2 regions of the Companilactobacillus sp. HBUAS56275 genome follow, and region 1 is predicted to be linked to the other one. Evidence: predicted binding sites of a transcription regulator. Region 1 holds the regulator's gene; the other holds the start of a gene.
What was found. Region 1 encodes LexA, which represses DNA repair genes until DNA is damaged. Its sites were predicted from a motif close to CNAACANNTGTTNG; they were not measured.
Positions count from the first base shown of each region.

Region 2: parE (DNA topoisomerase IV subunit B) is a predicted target of LexA. The motif match lies at 10,527-10,540, and genes of this name have one in related genera.

Region 1 is NZ_JAYKKK010000001.1:607,110-619,411, reverse strand. Features, by position in the region: gene rimM (ribosome maturation factor RimM) at 1-241, shown strand, start outside; gene trmD (tRNA (guanosine(37)-N1)-methyltransferase TrmD) at 241-969, shown strand; gene rplS (50S ribosomal protein L19) at 1,082-1,435, shown strand; gene U8526_RS02820 (histidine phosphatase family protein) at 1,514-2,134, opposite strand; gene lexA (transcriptional repressor LexA) at 2,240-2,863, opposite strand; gene U8526_RS02810 (DUF896 domain-containing protein) at 2,958-3,200, shown strand; gene U8526_RS02805 (YneF family protein) at 3,263-3,481, shown strand; gene purE (5-(carboxyamino)imidazole ribonucleotide mutase) at 3,724-4,209, shown strand; gene purK (5-(carboxyamino)imidazole ribonucleotide synthase) at 4,202-5,332, shown strand; gene purC (phosphoribosylaminoimidazolesuccinocarboxamide synthase) at 5,336-6,043, shown strand; gene purS (phosphoribosylformylglycinamidine synthase subunit PurS) at 6,054-6,299, shown strand; gene purQ (phosphoribosylformylglycinamidine synthase subunit PurQ) at 6,300-6,968, shown strand; gene purL (phosphoribosylformylglycinamidine synthase subunit PurL) at 6,968-9,178, shown strand; gene purF (amidophosphoribosyltransferase) at 9,163-10,569, shown strand; gene purM (phosphoribosylformylglycinamidine cyclo-ligase) at 10,580-11,599, shown strand; gene purN (phosphoribosylglycinamide formyltransferase) at 11,596-12,177, shown strand; gene purH (bifunctional phosphoribosylaminoimidazolecarboxamide formyltransferase/IMP cyclohydrolase) at 12,177-12,302, shown strand, end outside.
Region 2 is NZ_JAYKKK010000001.1:151,579-163,880, forward strand. Features, by position in the region: gene ylqF (ribosome biogenesis GTPase YlqF) at 1-727, shown strand, start outside; gene U8526_RS00750 (ribonuclease HII) at 717-1,490, shown strand; gene dprA (DNA-processing protein DprA) at 1,541-2,359, shown strand; gene topA (type I DNA topoisomerase) at 2,464-4,548, shown strand; gene xerC (tyrosine recombinase XerC) at 4,549-5,448, shown strand; gene hslV (HslVU peptidase proteolytic subunit) at 5,460-5,984, shown strand; gene hslU (ATP-dependent protease ATPase subunit HslU) at 6,004-7,440, shown strand; gene U8526_RS00780 (aldose 1-epimerase family protein) at 7,450-8,331, shown strand; gene U8526_RS00785 (hypothetical protein) at 8,387-8,851, opposite strand; gene U8526_RS00790 (DUF3862 domain-containing protein) at 8,938-9,645, opposite strand; gene plsY (glycerol-3-phosphate 1-O-acyltransferase PlsY) at 9,777-10,397, opposite strand; gene parE (DNA topoisomerase IV subunit B) at 10,608-12,302, shown strand, end outside.

The DNA of each region.
Region 1 (12,302 bases):
CGAATTAAACGAAGGCGAATTTCTTTATAAGCAGATCATTGGTCTGCAAGTAATAGATAAGGATCTTGGCGAAATTGGAAAAGTCACTGAGATCATGGAATTAGGACCAAACGACGTTTGGGTCGTAAAAGGAACAAAATATAAGGAAGTTCTTTTGCCTTATATTGAAGATGTTGTTAAGAATGTTGACCTCGATAAACAAATTGTCGAAGTTGAAATACCGGATGGATTGATAGATTAATGGATATTACAATTTTAAGCATTTTTCCAAGAATGTTTCAGGCATTAAATGAGTCTTTAATAGGTAAAGCACAAGAAAAGGGTCTCGTTAATCTTGATGTAGTTGATTTTCGTGACTTTACGACAAATAAGCAACATCATGTTGATGATACAACTTATGGTGGTGGAGCTGGTATGTTGTTACAGGCTCAACCAATCTATGATGCCATGGATTATGTTGAAACTAAGAAACCAGGCCGCAAGCGAGTAATCTTGCTTGACCCAGCAGGTAAAACTTTCAACACAAAAATGGCACGTGACTTTGCTAAAGAGGATCAATTAGTTTTTATTTGTGGACATTATGAAGGTTTTGATGAACGAGTTAAAGATTTGGTTACTGATGAAGTTTCGATTGGTGATTACATCTTGACTGGTGGAGAATTACCAACAATGAGTATGATCGACGCAACTTTGCGTTTTGTGCCTGGTGTTTTAGGTAATTCATTCTCTGCTGAGGAAGAATCGTTCTCAAATGGTTTGTTGGAGTATCCACAGTATACTAAACCAGCCGATTTTCGTGGTAAGAAGGTTCCAGAAGTTTTGACAAGTGGTGATCATGAAAAGATTCGTCTTTGGAGATTAACTCAAGCCTTGAAGAAAACTTTGGAACGTCGACCAGATTTATTGGAAACTGCAAAGTTGACGGATGAGGAAGAGAAGCTTCTCAGAAAAATTCGTCAAAATATATAGTTTACAAGCTCGTCCAAATAAAGTATCATATTAAGAGTGTTTGGACACATATTAACGATATTCCGCTGTATGTCAGAGATATATAAGAGTGTCGAATAGGGAGAAATTATTCATGAATGAATTAATTCAAGATATTACAAAAGAACAACTACGTTCTGACATTCCTGACTTCCGTAGCGGTGACACTATTCGTGTACATGCTAAGGTTGTTGAAGGTACTCGTGAACGTATTCAATTATTCGAAGGTGTCGTAATCAAGAGACATGGCTCAGGTATCAGTGCTACATACACTGTACGTAAGATGAGTAATGGTGTTGGTGTTGAAAGAACATTCCCATTGAACACACCTCGTGTAGAACAAATCGAAGTTATCAGACATGGTCGTGTACGTCGTAGCAAACTTTACTACTTACGTGCTCGTACAGGTAAGGCTGCTCGTATTAAGGAACGTCGTCGCGACATCTAATTTAATACTTTTAATAGCAACTAAACTTCAAAAAATAAACCATCACGTTGAATTTTTATTCAATGATGGTTTATTTTTTTAGTTAAAGATTTGATTGTAGTATTCTAAATAAAATTTTTGATCTTCTGGTGTAGCAACAATCTTCGTGACACTGGTATTTCTAGGTTCAGGAATGCTCATTACATCTTGAGGCTTTAAAACATCTAAAGCCGCTGCTTTGACCGTAAAACCATGAGTGACACAGATAAGTTTGTCGTTAGGGTAATTCTTTAAGGCGTCCTGTAAAAAGCCGTGTACGCGCTTAACGACGTCTTCAAAGCGTTCTCCGTCAGTGGCATACTTAGTATAAAGTGGTAGGACATCGTTCCAGTATTTGTTGTATGCATCAGGATGAATTTTTCTTAAATCGGCATTCCTTTGACCATCCCATTGTCCATAAGATATTTCGACCAATCTTTTGTCGTAGGAAATAGGTAAGTCAGCGGCAGTGTTTAAAATATCAGCAGTCTGTTGAGCACGCTTTAAAGGACTACAGATAATACGATCAGCAAAACTGATGTCAAAATTTTGTTTCAACGTTTGGGCTTGTTGCTGACCGTGGGTATTTAAATAAGTCATTTCGGTATTAATATTGCCTTGCTTCATTTTCATGACATTGGCTTTAGTTTGTCCGTGACGGATGAGGTAAAATTCAGTCATGTTTTTCTCCTTTATAAGTTTGGATTCTTAATTAACTCACTTGCTTATTATTATAGAAGAAAATTTTGGAGAAATAAAAAATCACCCCAGAAAAGGAGTGATTAATTAAAATATTTGTGAACGATATAGTCCGACAACTTTACCAAGTATCTCCACGCTGTCTAAGATGATTGGATCCATTGTATCGTTTTCAGGTTGTAGGCGGTAATGTCCATTTTCTTGATAGAATCTCTTGCAGGTAGCTTCAATGTCTTCAGTCATAGCAATAACGATCTCGCCATTATTAGCAAAGTTTTGTTCATGAACTATAACGTGATCACCATCATAAATACCACAGTTGATCATACTTTCTCCATGAATTTCGAGCATGAATAATTCGCCAGATTCACGATTTAAGTCAGGTGGAATTGGAAAATACCCATCAGGATTACGTTCAGCTGTGATTGGTTGCCCAGCAGCAACGTTGCCTAAGATAGGAATTTGCTTAGATTTGATGCCGATTGAATTTAATCCAGCACCGGTAAGTTCAATCGCCCTAGGCTTAGTAGGGTCACGTTGAATAAAACCTTTTTTCTCAAGACGAGATAGGTGACCATGAACCGTTGATGTAGACGATAAGTCCACAGCTTCGCAGATTTCTCTGACAGTTGGCGGATATCCATGTTCATCTAAATAATCATAGATACATTGTAAAATTTGTGACTGTTTAGAGCCTTCAGCTTTTGACATTAGAACACCTCATTGTTAATATCTTAATTAGATTGTATCAAAATATGAATGCAAGTTCAAACAAGTGTTCGATATAATGGGGAGAATTAAAATTATGAACGAACAAGAAGAATTGCTTAAAAAAATTAATGAACTGGCTCACAAAGCAAAAGCAGGTACTATTACTAAAGAGGAAGAAGATCAACAAGCCGAACTTAGAAAAGAGTATTTGAAGAACTTTCGTGCCAGTTTTAAATCTCAAATTGAGATGATGCGTGTGTTTGATAAGCAAGGAAATGAAGTCACACCGGAGAAAGTTAGAGAAATTCAACGTAAAAAAGGTTTACGTGACGATTAATACTTTCAATTAGAGTGATTTTTTTGTAATATTAATAGATGTATGGAAAGGGTGAAACATAAATGGGAACAACAATAATCGTTGGTATTCTAGCCTTATTAATCGGTTTAGTTGGTGGATTCTTTATTGCCAGATGGTATATGAAGAAGTACTTCCAAGATAATCCACCAATCAGTGCAGATATGATTAAGCAAATGATGGCTCAAATGGGACAAAAACCATCACAAAAGAAACTTAACCAATTAATGAGTACTATGAAAGCATCACAAAAAAAGAAGTAATGAAATAAAAATTAATAGACGATATACATATTTTAATGTGTGTATCGTCTATTTTTTTATCTAAAAAATCAATTGCTCTTTATTTACGAACTATAAAATTAATAATATCTAAAATAATCTAAATGAAAACGGTAAATACGAATAATAACTAAAAATATTTAATTTAAATACGTGTTTTGTGTTGAAAGAATTTTCATAACTTGTTAGAATTTGATTACCAAAGACAGAAGGGTGGAAAACCAATGAGTGATGTAGCAATAGTTATGGGCTCAGTTTCGGACTTGAAAGTTATGCAAAACACAATTGATGTTTTGAAAGAACTACAAGTCAGTTATGAAGTCAAAGTAATTTCAGCACATAGAACTCCACAAGAGATGTTGGATTTTGCTAAGACAGCACGATCAAACGACTTCAAAGTGATAATAGCAGGTGCCGGGGGAGCAGCCCATTTACCAGGAATGATTGCTTCTTCAACTAGTCTGCCGGTTATCGGTGTTCCAGTTCCATCGAAATATTTAAAAGGGATGGATTCTTTATTGTCAATTGTTCAAATGCCAGCTGGTGTCCCCGTAGCAACGGTTTCGATTGGTGAAGCGGGTGCTAAGAATGCCGCTATTATGGCAACTAAGATCTGTGCACTACAAAATCACGATTATGAATTATCTTTGGATGGTTACACCAAGGCTATGCATGATAAGTCATTAGAAAGTGGGAAAAATCTTGGTTAAAACAATTTTACCAGGTAGTACGATTGGAATTATCGGTGGTGGTCAGTTAGGTCAAATGATGTCTTTTTCAGCAAAAGAGATGGGATATAAAGTCATCATCTTGGATCCGACTCCCAACTGTCCTGCCGCTCAGGTCTCTGATGATCAAATCGTAGCTGAATATGATGATTTGGCTCAATTAATTGAATTAGCTAAGCGTTGCGACGTTTTAACTTATGAATTTGAAAATGTTGATGCGGAAACTATCAATGAGGTTAAAAAGTATACGCAAGTGCCACAAGGAACAAAGGCTCTGACAATTACTCAAGATCGAGTTTCTGAAAAAAACTTTATTGAAGAAAGTGGTTTTTCAGCGGTGCCACATGTTGTTATTGAAAATATCTTCGAATATCACCGTGCTGTAGAGAAATTGGGTGCACCAGTGATCGTCAAAACTACGCGTGGTGGATACGACGGTAAAGGTCAAATCTTAATCGAAGATCCCGAAGATGTCTGTTATGCCGATATTGAAGAATTATTAATGCATGGAACCTGTATCGTTGAAAAAAAGATTGCTTTGAAGAAAGAGGTTTCAATCGTTGTTTCAGCTAATAGCAAGCAACAAACCTCAATATTCCCAGTGATTGAAAATGTGCATCGTCACAATATTTTGCATATCAGTAGTTGTCCAGCAATGATCGGTACTGATACGGAAAATGAAATTTATAAAATCGGTGAGCAATTAGCACGTAATTTAGAGTTAGTAGGAACGATGTGTATTGAATTCTTTATCTCAGAAACAGATGAAGTATTTGTTAATGAAATTGCTCCACGACCACATAACTCGGGTCATTTAACGATTGAATCCTGCAATATTTCGCAGTTTGATGCTCACATTCGTGGTGTTTGCAATTTAGCCATGCCTAAGGTCAAACTCTTACAACCGGCAGTGATGGTCAATTTATTAGGGCAACATTTACAACCAGCTAAGGACGAATTGGATAAACATGCTGATTGGCACTTCCATGACTATGGAAAAGCTGAAAGTAAGAATAATCGCAAAATGGGTCATATCACAATATTGAGTGATGACTTACGTGAAACAAAAGATGCTATCGAAAAAAATTCAATTTGGGATGTGTAAATTATGACTGAAGATAATTTGCTATACGAAGGTAAGGCTAAGAACGTTTATAAGACTGACAAAGAAAATGAACTTTTGATGGTTTATAAAGATCAAGCCACAGCGTTTAACGGTAAGAAAAAAGAAGTACTACCAGGTAAGGGAGTTTTGAACTGTCGAATTTCTACTTTGGTTTTTGATTATTTGATCAAAAATGGTGTTAAGACTCATTTAATTGAAAATATATCCGATCATGAACAATTAGTTCAAAAAAGTGAAGTTTTCCCACTAGAGGTGGTCTTGAGAAACATTGGCTCAGGAAGTTTTGTACGTAAGTTCCACTTGGAAGATGGTTTGGAACTAAGAGAACCAATCATTGAATTTTATTACAAGAGTGACGCCTTAGATGATCCATTTATCAATGAATCACAGATCCATGCTCTGCGTATCGCGGATAAAGAAGAAATAGCTACTATTAAAAAAATGACACTAGCAATTAATCAACTATTGATTCCGTTTTTTGCCCAAAGTGATTTTGATTTGGTTGATTTCAAATTGGAATTTGGAAAAGTTAACAATGAAATTATTCTAGTAGACGAATTTTCACCAGACAATTGTCGTCTTTGGGATAAAACTAGTCACCATTCAATGGATAAAGATGTATTTCGTAAGCATGAAGGTGATTTGGTTAAGACATATCATTCTGTTTTAGAAAGATTGACAACACGATAGGAGAGTAATGATGAAATTAGTTAAAGTTTACGTAACACTAAAACCCTCTGTATTAGATGCCCAAGGTGAAGCTATTAAGTCGGCTATCCAAACAATGGATTATGACAAGGTTTCAGATGTACATATGGGAAAATATTTTGAATTGAATTTTGAAGACTATCCTGAATTGGATAAAGATATTGACGCTATTTGTGACAATTTATTGACTAACCCTAATATCGAAACATACCGTTATGAGATCTTGGAGGCTGAATAGATGAAGTTTGCCGTTGTTAATTTTCCAGGTTCCAACTGTGATATGGATCTCTACTATGCCATTAAAGACGGTATCAAGGAACAAGTTGAGTTAGTCGATTATCGTCAAACAAGTTTAGATGGCTTTGATGGAGTCTTGATTCCAGGCGGTTTTTCATACGGCGACTACTTGAGAAGTGGTGCCATTGCCGTTCATGCACCAATTATTTCAGAAATTGTTCGTTTTGCTAACGAAGGTAAATTTGTTCTAGGCATCTGTAATGGATTTCAAATTTTAACAGAATTGCATTTATTACCAGGTGCTTTGATCCAAAACGAAAAGAGTCGCTTCATTTGTGAAACTGTCACTTTACAAGTAATGAATAATCAGACGACTTTTACCAATCAATACGCTGAAGATGAAGAAATTCGTATCCCAGTTGCCCATGGTGAAGGCAGATATTATTGTGATGATCAAACTTTAGAGGATTTAAAAGCTCATAACCAAATTGTTTTCCGTTACAAAGAAAATGTTAATGGTAGTGTTGATCAAATTGCTGGAGTGATGAATCGTCAAGGTAATGTATTGGGAATGATGCCACATCCAGAACGTGCTTTGGAGGATATCGTCGGTTCAAGCGATGGGCTCAAACTATTTCAATCAATAATCAATCAAAGGGTGAATAATTAATGACTGAACCTACTGCTAAACAAATTAAAGATTCCAGATTGTACCAACAATGGGGATTGAGTGATTCAGAATACGAATTGATTTGTGAAAAAATTTTAGAACGACTTCCTAACTATACAGAAACAGGACTTTATTCTGTTATGTGGAGTGAACATTGTTCTTACAAGAATTCCAAAAAAGTTTTACGAAAGATGCCTAACAAGAGTGATCGCGTACTTGCTGGCCCTGGTGAAGATGCTGGTATTTTGGATATTGGTGATGGTCAAGCAGTTGTCTTCAAAGCTGAAAGTCACAATCATCCTTCAGCCGTTGAGCCATATCAAGGTGCAGCTACTGGTGTCGGTGGTATTATCAGAGATATTTTTTCCATGGGGGCCCAACCTTTTGCTCTATTGAATAGTTTGAAATTCGGCCCATTAAAAGATGGTAAAACTAAACATTTAGTTAATGAAGTTGTAGCTGGAATTGGTGGTTACGGTAACTGTATCGGCTTGCCAACCGTTGGTGGCGAAATTTCTTTTGAAGAATGTTACGAAAATAATCCGCTAGTTAACGCCATGTGTGTTGGATTATTGAATAAAACTGATTTCAAACATGGTACCGCTAGTGGTAAAGGCAATTTGATCGTCTACGTTGGTGCTAAAACTGGTCGTGATGGGATTCATGGGGCAACGTTTGCTTCAGATGAATTCACAGATACAAAGAATAAGCAACGTTCCGCTGTTCAAGTGGGAAATCCCTTCATTGAAAAATTATTGATGGATGCCTGTGTTGAAATTATCGAAAAACATCCTAATTGGATCTTGGGTATTCAAGACATGGGAGCTGCTGGATTGGTATCATCAACCGCTGAAATGGCTTCTAAAGCTGATAGTGGACTGATTTTAAATCTTGATAACGTTCCCCAACGTGAAACGGAAATGTCAGCTTATGAAATGATGCTGTCAGAATCGCAAGAACGAATGGTCCTTTGTGTAAAACCACAATTTAAAGATAATGTTCTAGATTTCTTTAAGGACTTTGAATTAGATGCGGTAGTAATTGGTCAAGTAACTGAGGATAAACAATACAAGATTTATCATCATGATGAATTAGTAACTGATATTCCTGTCCGTAGTTTGACCGAAGACGTTCCGGAATACGATCGACCAGAGGTTGAACCTGCTCGTATTGCAAAAGATCGTGATTATCATTTTGTTCCAGAAATAACTTCACTAGAAGATACTTGGCAAAAAATCTTGCAACAACCAAATATTGCTAGTAAGAAACATTTCTATCAAACATATGATTCTCAAGTTAAGGCAGATACTTTAACTCAACCAGGTAGTGATGCCGGCGTGACTCGTATCAGAGGCACTAAGAAAGCTATTGCGATGACTAACGACAGTAATTCTAAGTACGTTTACTTAGATCCATACGTTGGTGGTCAGATCACTGTTATGGAGGCGGCTCGTAACATTGTTGCCAGTGGTGGTGAACCTATCGGTGTAACAGATTGTTTGAACTATGGTAATCCTGAAAATCCTGAGGTTTTCTGGGAACTTGATAAGAGTGTTGAAGGAATTGCCAGTGCCTGTGAAAAAATCAATACACCAGTAATTTCAGGTAACGTGTCACTCTATAACGAATACAATGATGAGGCAATTTATCCTAGTCCAATGATCGGGATGGTTGGATTGATTGATGATATCAAGAAAGTTACAACAATAGCTTTTAAAGAAAATGGCGACCTTATTTATTTACTTGGAAACACATTTGATGATTTCAATGGTTCAGAAATTCAGTTGCAACAAACAGGCTCAATTAAAGGTGGTTTGCGTCCATTGGATCTCAATGAAGAAAAGCTTCATCAAGATTTGATTCATCGTGCGATAGCTCAAGGCCTAATTGCCAGTTGTCATGACTTGAGTGAAGGTGGCTTAGCTGTAGCCTTATCTGAGTCAGCTTTTGAAAACCAATTAGGATTTGAAATTAAGACTGATTTAACGTCAGCTCAAATATTCTCGGAAACACAATCACGTTTCTTAGTAACAGTTAAACCAGAGGATCAAACTGAGTTTGAAAATCTAGTGTTGAGAGATTTCCAACTGTTAGGTCAAGTAACAGGCAATTCAGATTTCAAGGTAACAACTAAAGATGAAACAGTATCAATTGATGGTGAGAAAGCATCGAATAATTGGAAAGAGGCGATTTCGTGCTTGATGAAGTAAAAAGTTTAAATGAAGAATGTGGTGTTTTCGGTGTCTGGGGTGCTAAGAATGCTAACTACCTAACCTATTTAGGACTCCACAGTTTGCAGCATCGTGGTCAAGAAGGTGCGGGAATTGTCGCAAACGATGGTCAAAAGTTACGCACTTATCGTAATTTAGGATTGTTGACTCAAGTTTTTTCTAAACCTGAGTATTTGAATAATCTGGTTGGAGATTCAGCTATTGGTCATGTTCGATACTCAACTGCTGGTGAAAATAAGATTGAAAATGTTCAACCATTATTGTTTGACTTTACAGACAGTCAATTAGCTTTGGCTCATAACGGTAATTTAACAAATGCGATTACTCTAAAAAAAGAATTGGAACAAAAAGGACATATCTTTAAATCCAGTTCTGATTCAGAAGTTTTAGTTCATTTGATCAAACAGTCGACACAACCGACTTTCCGTGATCGTATGGTTGAAGCACTTAACAAGATTCAAGGTGGCTTTGCTTACTTGCTTTTGACCAAAGATGCTTTGATTCTGGCTTTGGATTCACACGGTTTTCGACCTTTATCAATTGGGAAGTTAGATGATGGTGGTTATGTAGTTGCTAGTGAAACTTGTGCGTTAGATGCTGTTGGAGCAACTTTTGTCCGTGATGTACAACCTGGTGAATTGATTACTATCTCTGACGAGGGGATGAAAATCGATCATTGGACCACTAAGACACAACTAGCCATCTGTTCAATGGAATTCGTTTACTTTGCTCGTCCTGATTCCGACATTCTAGGTGTTAATGTTCATTCAGCCAGAAAACGCATGGGAGCCAACTTAGCTCAAGAATATCCAGCACCAGGCGATATTGTTGTCGGTGTTCCTAATTCTTCTCTGTCGGCAGCTAGTGGTTATGCTGAAGCTAGTGGTCTACCTTATGAAATGGGCTTGATCAAGAATCAATATATGGGTCGAGAGTTTATTCAACCAACCCAAGAATTACGAGAGAAAAGCGTTCGTCAAAAATTAGCGGCTGTAAAAGGTGTTGTTAAAGGTAAGCGAGTTATTTTGGTGGATGATTCGATCGTCCGTGGAACTACTTGTGCTTACATCGTGCAATTGCTAAGGGATGCTGGTGCAACTGAAGTTCATTTACGTATCGCTTCACCAAGATTCATGCATCCATGTTTTTACGGTATCGATATCCAGGAAAAGAGTGAGTTGATTGCCGCTCATAAGAGTATTGAAGAAATGAATCAAATTTTTGGTTCCGACTCGCTACGTTTCTTGAGCGAAGATGGTTTAATTGATGCCATTGGAATGAACGCTGATGCACCATATTCAGGATTAGATATGTCGTATTTCAATGGAGATTATCCAACTTATCTATACGACTATGAATCCAAAAAATAAGGAGAATTTTATGGCAAATCCCTATCAAGATGCTGGTGTAAATGTGGAATCCGGTTATAAGATTTCTCAATTCGTGAAACAAAAGACTAAGAGTAAGAGTATTGGTAATTTTGGCGGTATCTATGAAATTCCTGCTGGTTTTAAGCAGCCAGTACTAGTTTCAAGTGACGACGGTGTTGGAACAAAACTTTTATTGACTAATGAGTTTAAGAAGTGGGACACAATTGGTATCGACTGTGTGGCAATGTGTGTTAATGACATCTTGGCACAGGGGGCTATTCCGCAATATTTTCTAGACTATATTTCAACTGGTAAGGTTGATCAAAAGGTTGAAGAAATACTAAAAGGCGTAATTGCTGGTTGTCAAATGTCTAATGCGTCCTTAATTGGCGGTGAAACGGCTGAAATGCCTGGAGTCTATGGCGATAATGATTATGATATTGCTGGTTTTGCAGTAGGAATCTGTGAAAAAGATGAATTACTTCGTAAAGAAAACATTCAAGAAGGTAACGTCTTAATTGGTATCACATCAAGTGGAATTCATTCTAATGGTTATTCATTAGTGAGAAAGATTTTCTTTCAGGATAATGATTTTAACTTGGAAACTATCTTACCGGAATTAGATGGACAAACTCTGGGAGAAATTTTATTAACTCCAACTAAGATTTACGCCAATGAATTAGTACCGTTGTTGGGACAAAAACTTATCAATGGGGCGGCCCACATTACTGGTGGTGGATTTTTTGAAAATGTTCCTCGAATGTTGCCCGATGGATTAGCAGCTGAGATCAATGTTGATATTTGGCCAGAATTGCCAATATTTGCTGCCTTACAAAAGTATGGACATTTAGAAACCATCGATATGTATCATATTTTCAACATGGGTCTGGGGATGGTCTTAGCGGTTGATCCTAAAGATGAATTAAAGGTTTTGGAACAATTGAATCAACTTGAAACTGTGGCTTATACCATTGGTGAAGTTGTAGAAAAAGATTCAACCAATCTGATTTTGAAAGGAGATAAGCTGTGAAAGTAGCTGTATTTGCCTCAGGTAATGGTAGTAATTTTGAAGCCATTGCCGGATCAGATGAATTGAAGAGACTAGGTCTAGAAATTGAATTATTAGTTTGTGACCAACCCAATGCTCATGTAATTAAACGAGCAGAAAAATATCATATTCCCGTTTTTGTGAATCAACTGGCTGATTACGCTAACCGCGGTGAGTATGAGCAAGCAATTATTGATAAATTAAAGCCGTTAGAAATCGAATATATTCTTTTGGCAGGTTATATGCGTGTGGTTACGCCAGTTTTACTAGGTGAATATCCTAATCACATTATCAATATTCATCCATCACTTTTACCAAAATATTCAGGTTTAGAAGCAATTGAACGTGCTTACGCTGCCAATGACGCGGTGACTGGTGTAACGATTCATTATATTGACGAAGGGGTCGATACCGGTCCAGTTATCAAACAGATGAAAGTTGTACGTTTAAGTAAAGATACCGAAGCTAGCTTAGAAGCTAGGATTCATCAAACTGAGCATCAAATGTACCGTACAGTAGTGCGAGATTTATTAATAAAAAATAATGGGGTAAGTAAATAATGAAAAGAGCTTTGATTAGTGTTTCTGACAAAACTGGAGTCGTTGAGTTTGCTAAAGGATTAATTGAAAATGATTTTGAAATTATTTCTACTGGTGGTACATACAAGAAGTTACAAGAAAATGGC
Region 2 (12,302 bases), 460 kb from region 1:
TCTAGAACAAATTATTGATCAAAAGAAGCATATTATTATCCTCAATAAGTCAGATTTGGCTGATCCTAAAGTCACAGCTGACTGGAAACTTAATTTTGAACAAGAGGGTACTAAGTCAATTGAACTAGATGCTAAGCACAGTAAAGGCTTAGGACAAATTAAAAGTCTAATTCGTTCAGAATTATCCGATAAGATTGAACGTTATGAACGTAATGGCGTACAAAATTATCGTATTAAGGCAATGTGCATTGGGATTCCTAACGTTGGTAAATCAACTATTTTAAACCGCCTGGTAGGAAAGAACGTTGCCATTACGGGTAATAAACCAGGTGTTACTAAAAATCAAAATTGGTTGAAGACTAGTATTGGAATTGACTTGCTCGATACTCCTGGTATCTTGTGGCCTAAGATCGATGATCCTAAGGTGGGAATGAAACTTGCTTTGTCAGGGGCTATCAAAGATAAAATCTATGCACCTGATGATGTAGCTATTTATGCGCTCAATTTCTTAGAGACCCATTACATGGATCAACTATTAGAAAGTTATAAATTAGATAAGTCTGATATTTTCAATCATACGACACCAGAATTGTTAATGAATTTAACAAAGAAATTCGGTTATAGAGAAGATTATGATCGGGCTTCAAGAAGAATTATCGATGACGTTAGAAAGTTGAAATTGGGACGTCTCACGTTTGATATTCCTGGGGAGTTTTATGAAGAGTAAGTACACGATCACCGAAGCAAAAAAGCTTTTAAAAGAAACTGATTTAAGTGAAGACTTATTAAATGAGTTTTCACAAGACGAACGTAGTGGGATTAAAAAATTATTAGAGCAATATTATAAGAAGCGATTGAAACAAAAAGAATTGATCGAAAAATTTCACAAGAAGGAATTCTTAGAAAAACCCTTTTGGGATCAAAATTTAGCGGTAGCAGGAGTCGATGAAGTAGGTCGAGGTCCTTTGGCGGGTCCAGTTGTCACAGCGGCTGTAATTTTGCCTGCTAATAATACTTTATATGAAGTAGATGATTCTAAAAAATTATCAATTGCTAAACGTAATGAGCTTTATAAGTTGATTTGTGCCCAAGCATTGGATATTAGTGTGGCAGTGGGTAGTCCTCAGTTGATTGATCAAGAGAATATTTATCATGCGACTGAATTGACCATGAGAGATTCAATCAATAATCTCTACTTAAAACCCAGTCATATCTTGGTGGATGCAATGACTATTCCTGTTGATATTCCGCAGACCAAGTTGATCAAAGGCGATGCTAAGTCTTTGAGTATTGGAGCGGCCAGTATTGTGGCTAAGGTAGCCCGTGATAGATTAATGACGATGTACAGCAAAATCTATCCTGAGTTTGGTTTTGAGAACAATGATGGTTATGGAACGAAACAACATTTAGCAGCTTTAGATGAATTTGGTCGAACTAAAATTCATCGTTTGAGCTTTGCGCCAGTTAAAAATATTTCTAAATTGTACTAAAATTTAAACATCACTTTCGTAATTTGAGTTAAGGGAGTGATGTTTTTATTATGAGTGAATTAACTATTTTTTTGATTAAATGTCGTTTAACAGGAATGATTTCTAATCAAATAATGCTAAAAATTATAAAAAAATCTATAAATAGTGCTAATCTAATAACAGAATCGTTTGACTTATTAAGAGACGAATGGGGTTTTAACAAATTTCAAAAATTTCGTTTCCTATTTGATAAGCAAAAGATTGGTTCACAAAAAGCTATAAATTATTTGGATCCTGAGTATCCAGAATTGTTAAGAACAATTTATAATCCACCTGCACTCTTGTTTTTTGAGGGGAATATTGCTTTACTTAACACTGAGTGCGTCGCCATCGTTGGTGCCAGACAGGCGTCAGATTATAGTTTTCGTTGTATCGGTGGTCTTGTCCCCAGACTTGTAAATCGTTATACTATTGTGAGCGGTTTAGCTAAAGGAGTTGATTCCTGGGCTCATCAAGCCGCACTGAAGAACCAGGGACAGACGATTGCTGTAATTGGTAGTGGTTTGGACGTAGCCTATCCTAAGGAGAACTTTCACTTACAAGCGGAAGTTAAACATAAGGGGTTGGTTATTACCGAGTATCCACCGCAAACCAAGATTGAGCCTTGGCATTTTCCTCAACGGAACCGGATAATTGCGGGTCTAAGCAAAAAAGTAATTGTTACTGAAGCTAAGAAACGCAGTGGTTCATTAATTACCGCTGATATGGCACTAGAAAATAATCGGGATGTCTTAGCGATTCCTGGTAGAATTGATGTTAACCTTTCAGCTGGTTGTAATAAGTTGATTGAGGAAGGGGCTATCCCTTTGATCAATTTTAATGATTTATAGATTATATTTGAAAGATAAAATTATCTTTTGAATTGACAAAATAAAATTCTGTGATTAATATATTGAACAGTTTAATTGATTCATTTTGGAAAGGAGCACTTTGCGTGCCATCAACACAAAAGAATTTGGTGATTGTTGAATCACCATCAAAAGCAAAAACAATTGAAAAGTATTTGGGACGTAATTATCACGTAGTTGCTAGTTTAGGTCACGTTCGTGATTTACCTAAGAGTCAAATGGGTGTCGATATTGAACATGACTATGAACCAAAGTATATTTCCATTCGTGGTAAAGGTCCTGTTATTAAAGATTTAAAGAAAGAAGCTAAAAAAGCTAAACGAGTTTATTTAGCAGCCGATCCGGATCGTGAAGGTGAAGCTATTGCTTGGCATGTTTCTCACTTATTAGGATTGGAAGATGACGGCAAGAATCGTGTTGTCTTCAATGAAATTACTAAAGATAAGGTTAAACAAGCTTTTAAAACTCCTAGATCAATCGATATGAACTTAGTTGATGCTCAACAAGCTAGACGTGTTTTGGATCGATTGGTAGGTTATTCAATTTCCCCAATCCTTTGGGCTAAAGTTAAAAAAGGTTTGAGTGCTGGACGTGTTCAGTCAATTGCTTTAAAACTAGTGATTGAAAAAGAAAATGAAATTAAAAGTTTCGTTCCTCAAGAATATTGGACAATTGAGTCTGTCTTCAAACATGGCAAAGATAAGTTTAAGGCTAGTTTTTATGGTCTAGATGGAAAGAAAGCTGAATTAAAGAATAATGATCAAGTTCAAGAGGTTTTAGGTCGTGTCGACAAAAAGAACGATTTTGAAATTGATAAAGTTACTAAAAAGGAACGTAAAAGATTCCCAGCTGCTCCATTCACAACTAGTTCTTTGCAACAGGAAGCTAATAAACGTCTAAACTTCAAGACAAGAAAAACTATGATGATTGCTCAGCAATTATATGAAGGAATCAACTTAGGTCGTAAAGAAGGTACCGTTGGTTTAATTACGTATATGCGTACTGATTCTAAGCGTATTTCTAAAGTTGCTGAAGCAGAAGCTTCGAAGTTCATTCATGAAGAATATGGTGAACCATTTGCAGCTATTAAAGAACGTAAGGATAAGAACCAAGAAGGAGCCCAAGATGCCCATGAGGCAATTCGTCCTTCATCTACTATGAGAACACCTAAGTCACTAAAAGACGTTCTTAGCCGTGATCAATATCGCTTATACGACTTGATTTGGTCGAGATTCGTTGCTAGTCAAATGACACCAGCTGTTTTTGACACAATGACAGTCGATCTTTCTCAAAATGGAGTTATGTTTAGAGCTAATGGTTCTAAAATGAAGTTTGAAGGATATCGTAAGGTTTATCAAAGTACTTCTGAAAATAGTAAGAAAGACAACATCTTGCCAGAAATTGCTGAAGGCGATAGTGCTAAGTTACAATCAAATGATCCAGCTCAACACTTCACACAGCCACCTGCAAGATTTACTGAAGCCTCATTAGTTAAGGCTTTGGAAGAGAATGGTGTAGGTCGTCCTTCAACTTATGCGCCAACAATTGACACCATTCAAAGACGTTATTACGTTAAATTGAATGGTAAGAGCTTTGAACCAACTGAACTTGGTGAGATCGTTGACAATTTAATTCAAAATTACTTCCCTGATATCGTTAATATCGATTTCACTGCCAATTTGGAAGATGAATTGGATAACATCGAAGAGGGTAAGGAAAACTGGGTTAAAGTAGTTGATCGTTACTACAAACCTTTTGCTAAAGAACTTGAATCAGCCGAAGATAAGATTGAAAAAGTTCAAATTAAAGATGAACCTGCTGGAATGGATTGTGATATCTGTGGTGCACCAATGGTTATTAAGATGGGACGCTATGGTAAATTCTATGCTTGTTCAAGATTCCCAGATTGTCGCAACACTAAGCCAATCGTTAAGGAAATCGGTGTTATTTGTCCTAAATGTAAAAAGGGACAAGTTATTGAAAGAAAATCTAAGAAGAATCGTATTTTCTACGGTTGTTCTAGATATCCTGACTGTGACTTTGTTTCATGGGATAAACCAATTGGACGTGATTGTCCAAAAGATGGTCACTACCTAGTTGAAAAGAAAGTTAAGGGTGGTCGTCAAGTACTCTGTCCAAACGGAGATTATGAAGAGGACATTCAAAAATAAATGATAGAACAAGAATTAATCGATAAATTTGTTGATAATTTAATGGTTAATCATCATTACTCAAAAGAAACAAAAAAATCTTATTTGGAAGATATAGATAATTTTGTTTCTTTTTTGTCTAAAAATGGTGGTTTTAATGGTTTTACGAAAATTGGTCGAGTGGATGTTGAAACCTACTTGACATATTTAGATGAAGAAAATTATGCCACTGATACAGTTGCCCGAAGAATTTCAGCCTTACGGTCGTTTTATAACTTTATGGTTAGAAATAAGTTTATTAAGCAAAATCCGTTTGACTTAGTTCAGATAAGACATAAAGGCCGAAAATTGCCACGTTTCTTTTATGAAAAAGAGATGGGTGAACTGTTTGAAGCTGTCAAAGGGGATGATCCTTTGTCGCAAAGAAATTCAGCCCTTTTAGAATTGCTCTATGCCACTGGCATGCGTGTGAGTGAATGTGCTAATCTATTACTAGACCAGCTTGATTTCGATAATAATATCGTTTTGATTCATGGTAAAGGTGACAAGGATCGTTATGTTCCTTTTGGAAGCTATGCCAAAAGCGCGTTAGAGAAATATTTTAATGGCGGTCGAAAAGAGTTAATGCAAAAGAATCATCAAGAGCACCAATACGTTTTTGTAAATAATCGTGGTAAAGGTTTAACTAGTCGAGGAATTGAGTATATTTTGGATCAAGTTATCAAAAAAACAAGCTTAACGGCTGATATTCACCCTCATATGATCCGTCATACCTTTGCCACGCACATGCTGGAACATGGTGCCGATCTTAGAACTGTTCAAGAATTATTAGGACATTCCAGTTTGTCGACGACACAAATATATACACACGTGACGATGGAACATTTACAAAAAGATTATAAAAAATATTTTCCAAGATAGAAGGTAAATTAATGACTACAATAGTTGCTGTAAAACATGATGGACACACTGCAATTGCTGGTGATGGCCAAGTTACATTAGGTGAAAAATATATTATGAAGGGCTCAGCCCACAAAGTAAGACGCATTTTCGATGACCAAGTGGTTATTGGATTTGCCGGTGGGGTAGCAGATGCTATCACTCTTCAAGATTGGTTAGAAAAGAAATTAAAGGCCTATTCAGGCAATTTAAAGCGTGCAGCAGTTGAATTGGCACAAGACTGGCGTAAAGACCCAACTCTACAAAAACTAGAGGCTATGCTTATTGCCATGGATAAAGACAATTTGTTACTTATCTCTGGTAGTGGTGAAGTTATCGAACCAGATGAGGATGTTGTTGCAATTGGTTCAGGTGGTAATTTTGCTCAAGCAGCAGCAATCGCCATGCAACGTCACGCTAAAGATATGAATGCTGAAGAAATGGCCGTCGAAGCTATTAAGATTGCTTCATCTATTGATATTTTTACCAATGAAAATATTATTTCAGACAAATTTTAATTAGAGTGGAGATTAATAAATGACAGATACATTAACACCTAAACAAATTGTTGCTCAATTAGATAATTATATTATTGGTCAAACTGATGCTAAAAAGGCTGTGGCGATTGCTTTGTACAACCGTTACCGTCGTATGCAAGTACCTGAAAAACTTCAACAAGAAATCACACCCAAGAACTTAATGATGATCGGACCTACTGGTGTTGGTAAAACTGAGATTGCTAGAAGATTAGCTAAAATCGTTAATGCTCCTTTCGTTAAGGTCGAAGCTACAAAGTTTACCGAAGTCGGTTACGTTGGTCGTGATGTCGAATCAATGGTTCGTGATTTAGTTAGTGTTGCTGTTTCAATGGTTGAAAAAGAAAAGTTTGATGATATTAGACCAGAAGTCCGCCGTGACGTAGACAAGAAATTGGTTAAGTTACTCGCTCCTGGTGTCAAAAAAGAACAAAAGCAAAATAACAACGATTTTATGAGTATGTTGAATAATATGCAAAATGGTAGTCAACCATTAGGCAATATTTTTAACAATGCTGATACTGTCGATGAAGATCCTGACGCTAATTCTGAGGTTACAGATGATGTTCGTAATCAACGTCTATCAGTTAAGGAACAATTAGACAAAGGGTTGCTTGAAGATGAAGAAGTAACTATCAAGGTTGAAGAGTCTAAAAAAGTTGGTCCTATGGATGATCAAATGGGCCAAATGGGTCTTGATATGAGCGGTATGATGGATTCATTGATGCCTAAGAAGACTATCACTCGAACTTTACCTGTCAAGGAAGCACGTGAATTGTTGATTCAACAAGAATCAGCTAAACGGGTTGATCATGATGAGATTTATCAAAAGGCTATTGAAAGAACTCAAAATAAGGGCATTATCTTTATTGATGAGTTTGATAAGATTGCTGCAGGTGACAAAAAGACTTCTGGTGAAGTTTCTCGTGAAGGTGTACAACGTGATATCTTGCCTATTGTCGAAGGTTCACGAATCAATACTAAATACGGTCCCGTTGACACTGACCATATTCTCTTTATTGCCAGTGGTGCCTTTGCTGAAAGCAAACCAAGTGATTTGATTGCTGAATTGCAAGGACGTTTCCCAATCCGTGTTGAGTTACAAGACTTGACTGAAGATGATTTCATTCAAATCTTAACAAAACCAGATAATGCTTTAACAAAACAATATGTAGCGCTTACAAGAGCTGATGGAATTCATTTAACTTTTACTAAAGAATCCGTTGAAGAGATTGCAAAAATTGCTTTTGAGTTAAATAATAGTAATCAAAACATTGGTGCAAGAAGACTTTCAACAGTATTAGAGAAGATTTTAGCTGATATCCTTTATGAAGGTCCAGATATGCAAATGGGAGATATTACTATTACACGTGAATATGTTCGTGAACAAGTTGGTAAGATTGCCAGCGATCAAGATCTTTCACGTTACATTCTATAGGGGGCAATTATGACAGTCTATCAATTAAAAAATGATTTTTTAACCGTTAAAGTAGAGTCTCTAGGTGCTGAAATAATCAGTGTCAAGAATACCGAAGGGGTAGAATTCATTTGGCAAGCTAATCCTAATGTTTGGGGAAGACATGCACCAGTGCTGTTCCCAATCGTGGGTCGTTTAAAGGATAATCATTATTACATTGATGATAAGGAATATCACATGACACAACATGGATTTGCTAGAGATCAAGAGTTTACACTCGACTCTCAATCAGATTCTAAGTTGGTCTTGAGTTTAACAACAAGTGAAGCCAGTTTGGAGAAATATCCATATCACTTTAAGTTAAGAATCGTTTATCAACTAGTTAAAGGAACAGTTCAAATTTCTTACCTAGTTGACAGTTTAGAGGAATCAGAGGATATGTACTTCTCAATTGGAGCACATCCCGGATTCTCAGTACCTTTTGAAAAGGGCCTAAATTACGAAGATTTTACTGTCAAAGTTGACCCTAAAGAAACTAGAACATTGATTCCAATCAACGGGGAAACTGGAAATGTCGATCTCAATGATGAGAAAAAAGTTGACAATCAAGATTTTCCATTGAGTCACGAAGCCTTTGTCAATGATGCTATCGTTTATCGCTTGAATGAACCTACCCAAGTAACGATTTCTAGTGATAAGAGTGAACGTCAAGTAATCTTAGATACAGGTAACGCTAAGTTCTTCGGTATGTGGTCCTCATATCCCGCAGAAGGCAACTTTATGTGTATCGAACCCTGGTGGGGGATTGCCGATAAAAACGACAGCGACAGCCAATTTAAGACTAAATACGGTATCAACCGTTTAGCTCCTAAAGAACAATTTGAAGCTTACTTCAGTGTCTCGGTTAAATAGTTTAAAGATGAAAAAAGTCTATTATCAGATAATTTACTGATAATAGACTTTTTTGTCATTTACGATGATTTTGTCGATATTGAGCTCTGGTAGGTGTGTCATTGTTTCCGGAATTGTAATAATTATTATTTTGAGGATTGTTATTATTCCTTTGTTGTTTATGATTAGTTTTTTTAGCGACGATATGCCAGATTAGAAATCCAAATCCAATAATAAAACCTAAAATGATCCAAACTAGTAAATCTTGGTATACTTTGTCAGAATTAGCCAGACCTATAATTCCGAATAATCCTAGAACGATAGCGTTGGCTATATCGCCACCAAGACTGGTTAATTTTCTAGTAGCAATATAAACAATGCCCGCGGCAAGAAAACCAATTGCCATTATAACTCCGGCAGAACCACTAGTATTTCCTTTGTTTTCAATAGTATTGACAAATCCTGCTGCCATACTTTCGAAAAATATGAATAGAGATAAAATAATCATCAGTATTCCAACGACTAATTTTGTAACTTTCATAATCTGAACATCCCCCTATTTATCACTTTTTATAAGGATATTGTAAAACATAGTAATGACGATATAAAATGCTTGGAATTGTAGTATTATTTCAATCCAGATTGACTCTTGCCACTAACCTTGCCATTAGTGAAGTTGATCGTACAGTTAGCGCCATCTTCGCCATTTAGCCCCGATGTGTACTTGTAAATGGTTGTGGTAGTGCCATCAAGGTTTGTTTCGGAATAGTAGTTGGGATTGCCAAGTATTTGCATGACCTGATCGGTTGATTGATCATTGTCAACTTTGACGTAATCAGTTAAAGCAATTTTAGAACTTCTAGTTACTTTAAGATCAGAGATAGTTTTTTCAATAGCGTGGTCATTGTAAAATTGCACGACTAATTTAGAATTCTTAGTGCCGTTAGCAATTTTAGTCCATGTTTCCATATTGGTTTGTTTATCATTTACTTTGCTGACAGTACTTGATGCTGACTTGCCGAAATATTTCGTTAAAATATCTAGAGATAGACCATCTTTATCGCTAATATAGATACCATTATAATTCTTTAAAGTAATCTCTGAAGTAGTGATTGATTTTTTCTTCTTTTTTGGTTTGGACTTAGAACTAGCTGTTTTCTTTTCAACTTTTGAAGTATTTGAAGAACTTTGAGAAGAGTACAGGTAATAACCGCCGGCACCCCCACCAACAATCAAAATAACAATTATGATCCAGAACCACCATTTTTGATAAAAGGACTTTTTAAGACCATGTGAACGACGGTACTCAGATCTGCTGGGATATTTTTTATCCATTGCCATATTCCCCCTAAATGATTAAACTGCTTTAAACATATTTTATCAGTAACTAGGGGTTTTGACGTTGAATTTAAGGAAAATAAAAGAATAAAAAAGCGGCCATTTTGTATGGTCGCTTGAAGTAGTAATTATTTTTGATTTTCGCGTTGTTGCTTTTTATATCTCAGTCCAACTGGTACAAGATTTTCTTTGCCCTTAAGAAGTCGCTTAATGTTAGGAATATGGCGTACGTAAATAATGACAGTAATAATAGCAGCGACAGTGGTTAAAATCCAATCATGTAGGAACAATGTGGCAATTGTAAAGAATAAGATCGTAGTCAAACTAGCAACGCTGACCATGCTAGTCGTATAAACGATTATAGCGAGAAAAGCAAAGCAGATAGCAAATAGTAGTGGATTATATGCTAGAAGAATACCAGCACTGGTTGCGACAGCTTTTCCACCACGGAACTTAAGAAAGATTGAAAAACAGTGGCCGATAACAGCAAAAATACCGATAAACAAAATCCAGTGACGGTCAAGGCCGAAGAAGACTGGCATTAATGCACCCAGGGTTCCCTTTAGGATATCGATAACTAAAACAACGGTACCAGCAAATTTGCCAAAGACACGATAAGCATTAGTAGTACCTACATTTCCACTACCGTAATCAAAAATATTTTTATGAAAGAAAACTTTTCCAACGATATAGGCGGTCGGAAATGAGCCGATTAGATAGGCTAATATTGCACAAATGAGAAGTTTCATCAAAAAATCACTCTCTTAGCTTTATTTTTTTGGTATATTGTAACTCTATGGTGCTTTTATTAGAGAATTATAAATACCAACCTAGACATTATCCACTATTTTGCTAGAAATTAAAAGATTTCTTATGTACGAACATATATTCGTGTTAAGGTAATAGTGTTATAATATTGAAATATTGCACTACGTAGTAAATGAAAAGGAATGATATAAATGCCAAAATCATCTTATGATGATTCGTCAATTCAAATCCTTGAAGGATTAGAAGCTGTACGAAAAAGACCAGGTATGTACATTGGTTCCACTGACTCACGTGGATTACATCACTTGGTATATGAAATTGTCGATAATGCAGTCGATGAAGCTCTATCAGGATTTGGTAAAGAAATCAACGTTACTATCAATAAGGATAGCAGTATTACTGTTGTTGACCATGGACGTGGAATGCCTACAGGGATGCATGCTAGTGGTAAACCAACTATTGAAGTAATTTTGACTGTATTGCATGCCGGAGGTAAGTTCTCAGAAAATAGTTATAAGACTTCTGGTGGACTTCACGGTGTTGGTTCTTCAGTTGTGAATGCTTTATCAGAATGGATGACTGTTCGAGTTGTTCGTGACCATAAAGTGTATGAAGAACGATTTGAAAATGGTGGCCATCCAGTTGGAACTTTGAAGAAGACTGGTTCTACCAAGGAAGATAGTGGAACAACAATTAGTTTTAAGCCTGATGCTACTATTTTTCAGACAACTAAATTTAATTATGATACGTTAGCTGAAAGATTACGAGAGTCAGCCTTTTTGCTAAAAGGTGTTAAGTTCACTTTGACCGACAAACGTGGTGAAGAAGAGAAAAAAGATATTTTTCATTACGAAGACGGTATTCAATCATTCGTAAAATATTTGAACGAAGGCAAGGATGCTTTAGGTGGAATCTTCTATGTTGAAGGTACTAATTCAGATATCGAGATTGAATTCTCCGGTCAATACAATGATGGCTATTCAGAGAACATTATTTCATTCGTTAATAATGTTCGTACCGCTGATGGTGGGACTCATGAAGCCGGAATGAAATCAGGTTTAACTAAAGCTTTTAATGATTATGCTCGCAAAGTAGGATTGTTAAAAGAAAATAGTAAAAATCTGGAAGGTAGTGACGTTCGTGAGGGACTCTCAGCCATCATTTCAGTTCGAATTCCCGAAGAGATCCTTCAATTCGAAGGACAGACTAAGGGTAAATTGGGTACACCACAAGCTCGATCAGCTGTCGACCAATTAGTTTATGAACAAATGAGTTTTTATTTGCTAGAGAATGGTGAGCAGGCTCAAATGTTGGTCAAGAAGGCTTTGAAAGCCCGTGAAGCTCGTGATGCCGCTCGTAAAGCTCGTGAGAGTACTCGAAGTGGTAAGAAGAATAAGAAGACTGATGGCTTACTTTCTGGTAAGTTGACGCCAGCTCAATCGAAGAATCCTGATAAGAATGAATTATTCCTTGTCGAGGGTGATTCTGCCGGTGGTTCTGCTAAACAAGGTCGAGATCGTAAGTTCCAGGCTATCTTGCCATTACGTGGTAAAGTTTTAAATACTCAAAAAGCCAAGTTAGAAGATATCTACAAGAATGAAGAGATCAATACGATGATCTACACGATTGGTGCTGGTGTCGGTGCCGATTTCAAGTTAGAAGATCGTAATTACGACAAGATTATCATTATGACCGATGCCGATGATGATGGTTCTCATATTCAAATTCTATTGTTAACATTCTTCTATCGCTATATGCGTCCATTAGTTGAAGCAGGACATGTTTATATTGCTTTGTCACCGCTTTACAAGCTCCAAAAGGGTAAGGGTGCCAAGACAAAAATTGAATATGCTTGGACACCAGATGAGTTGCAAAAATCCATTGAT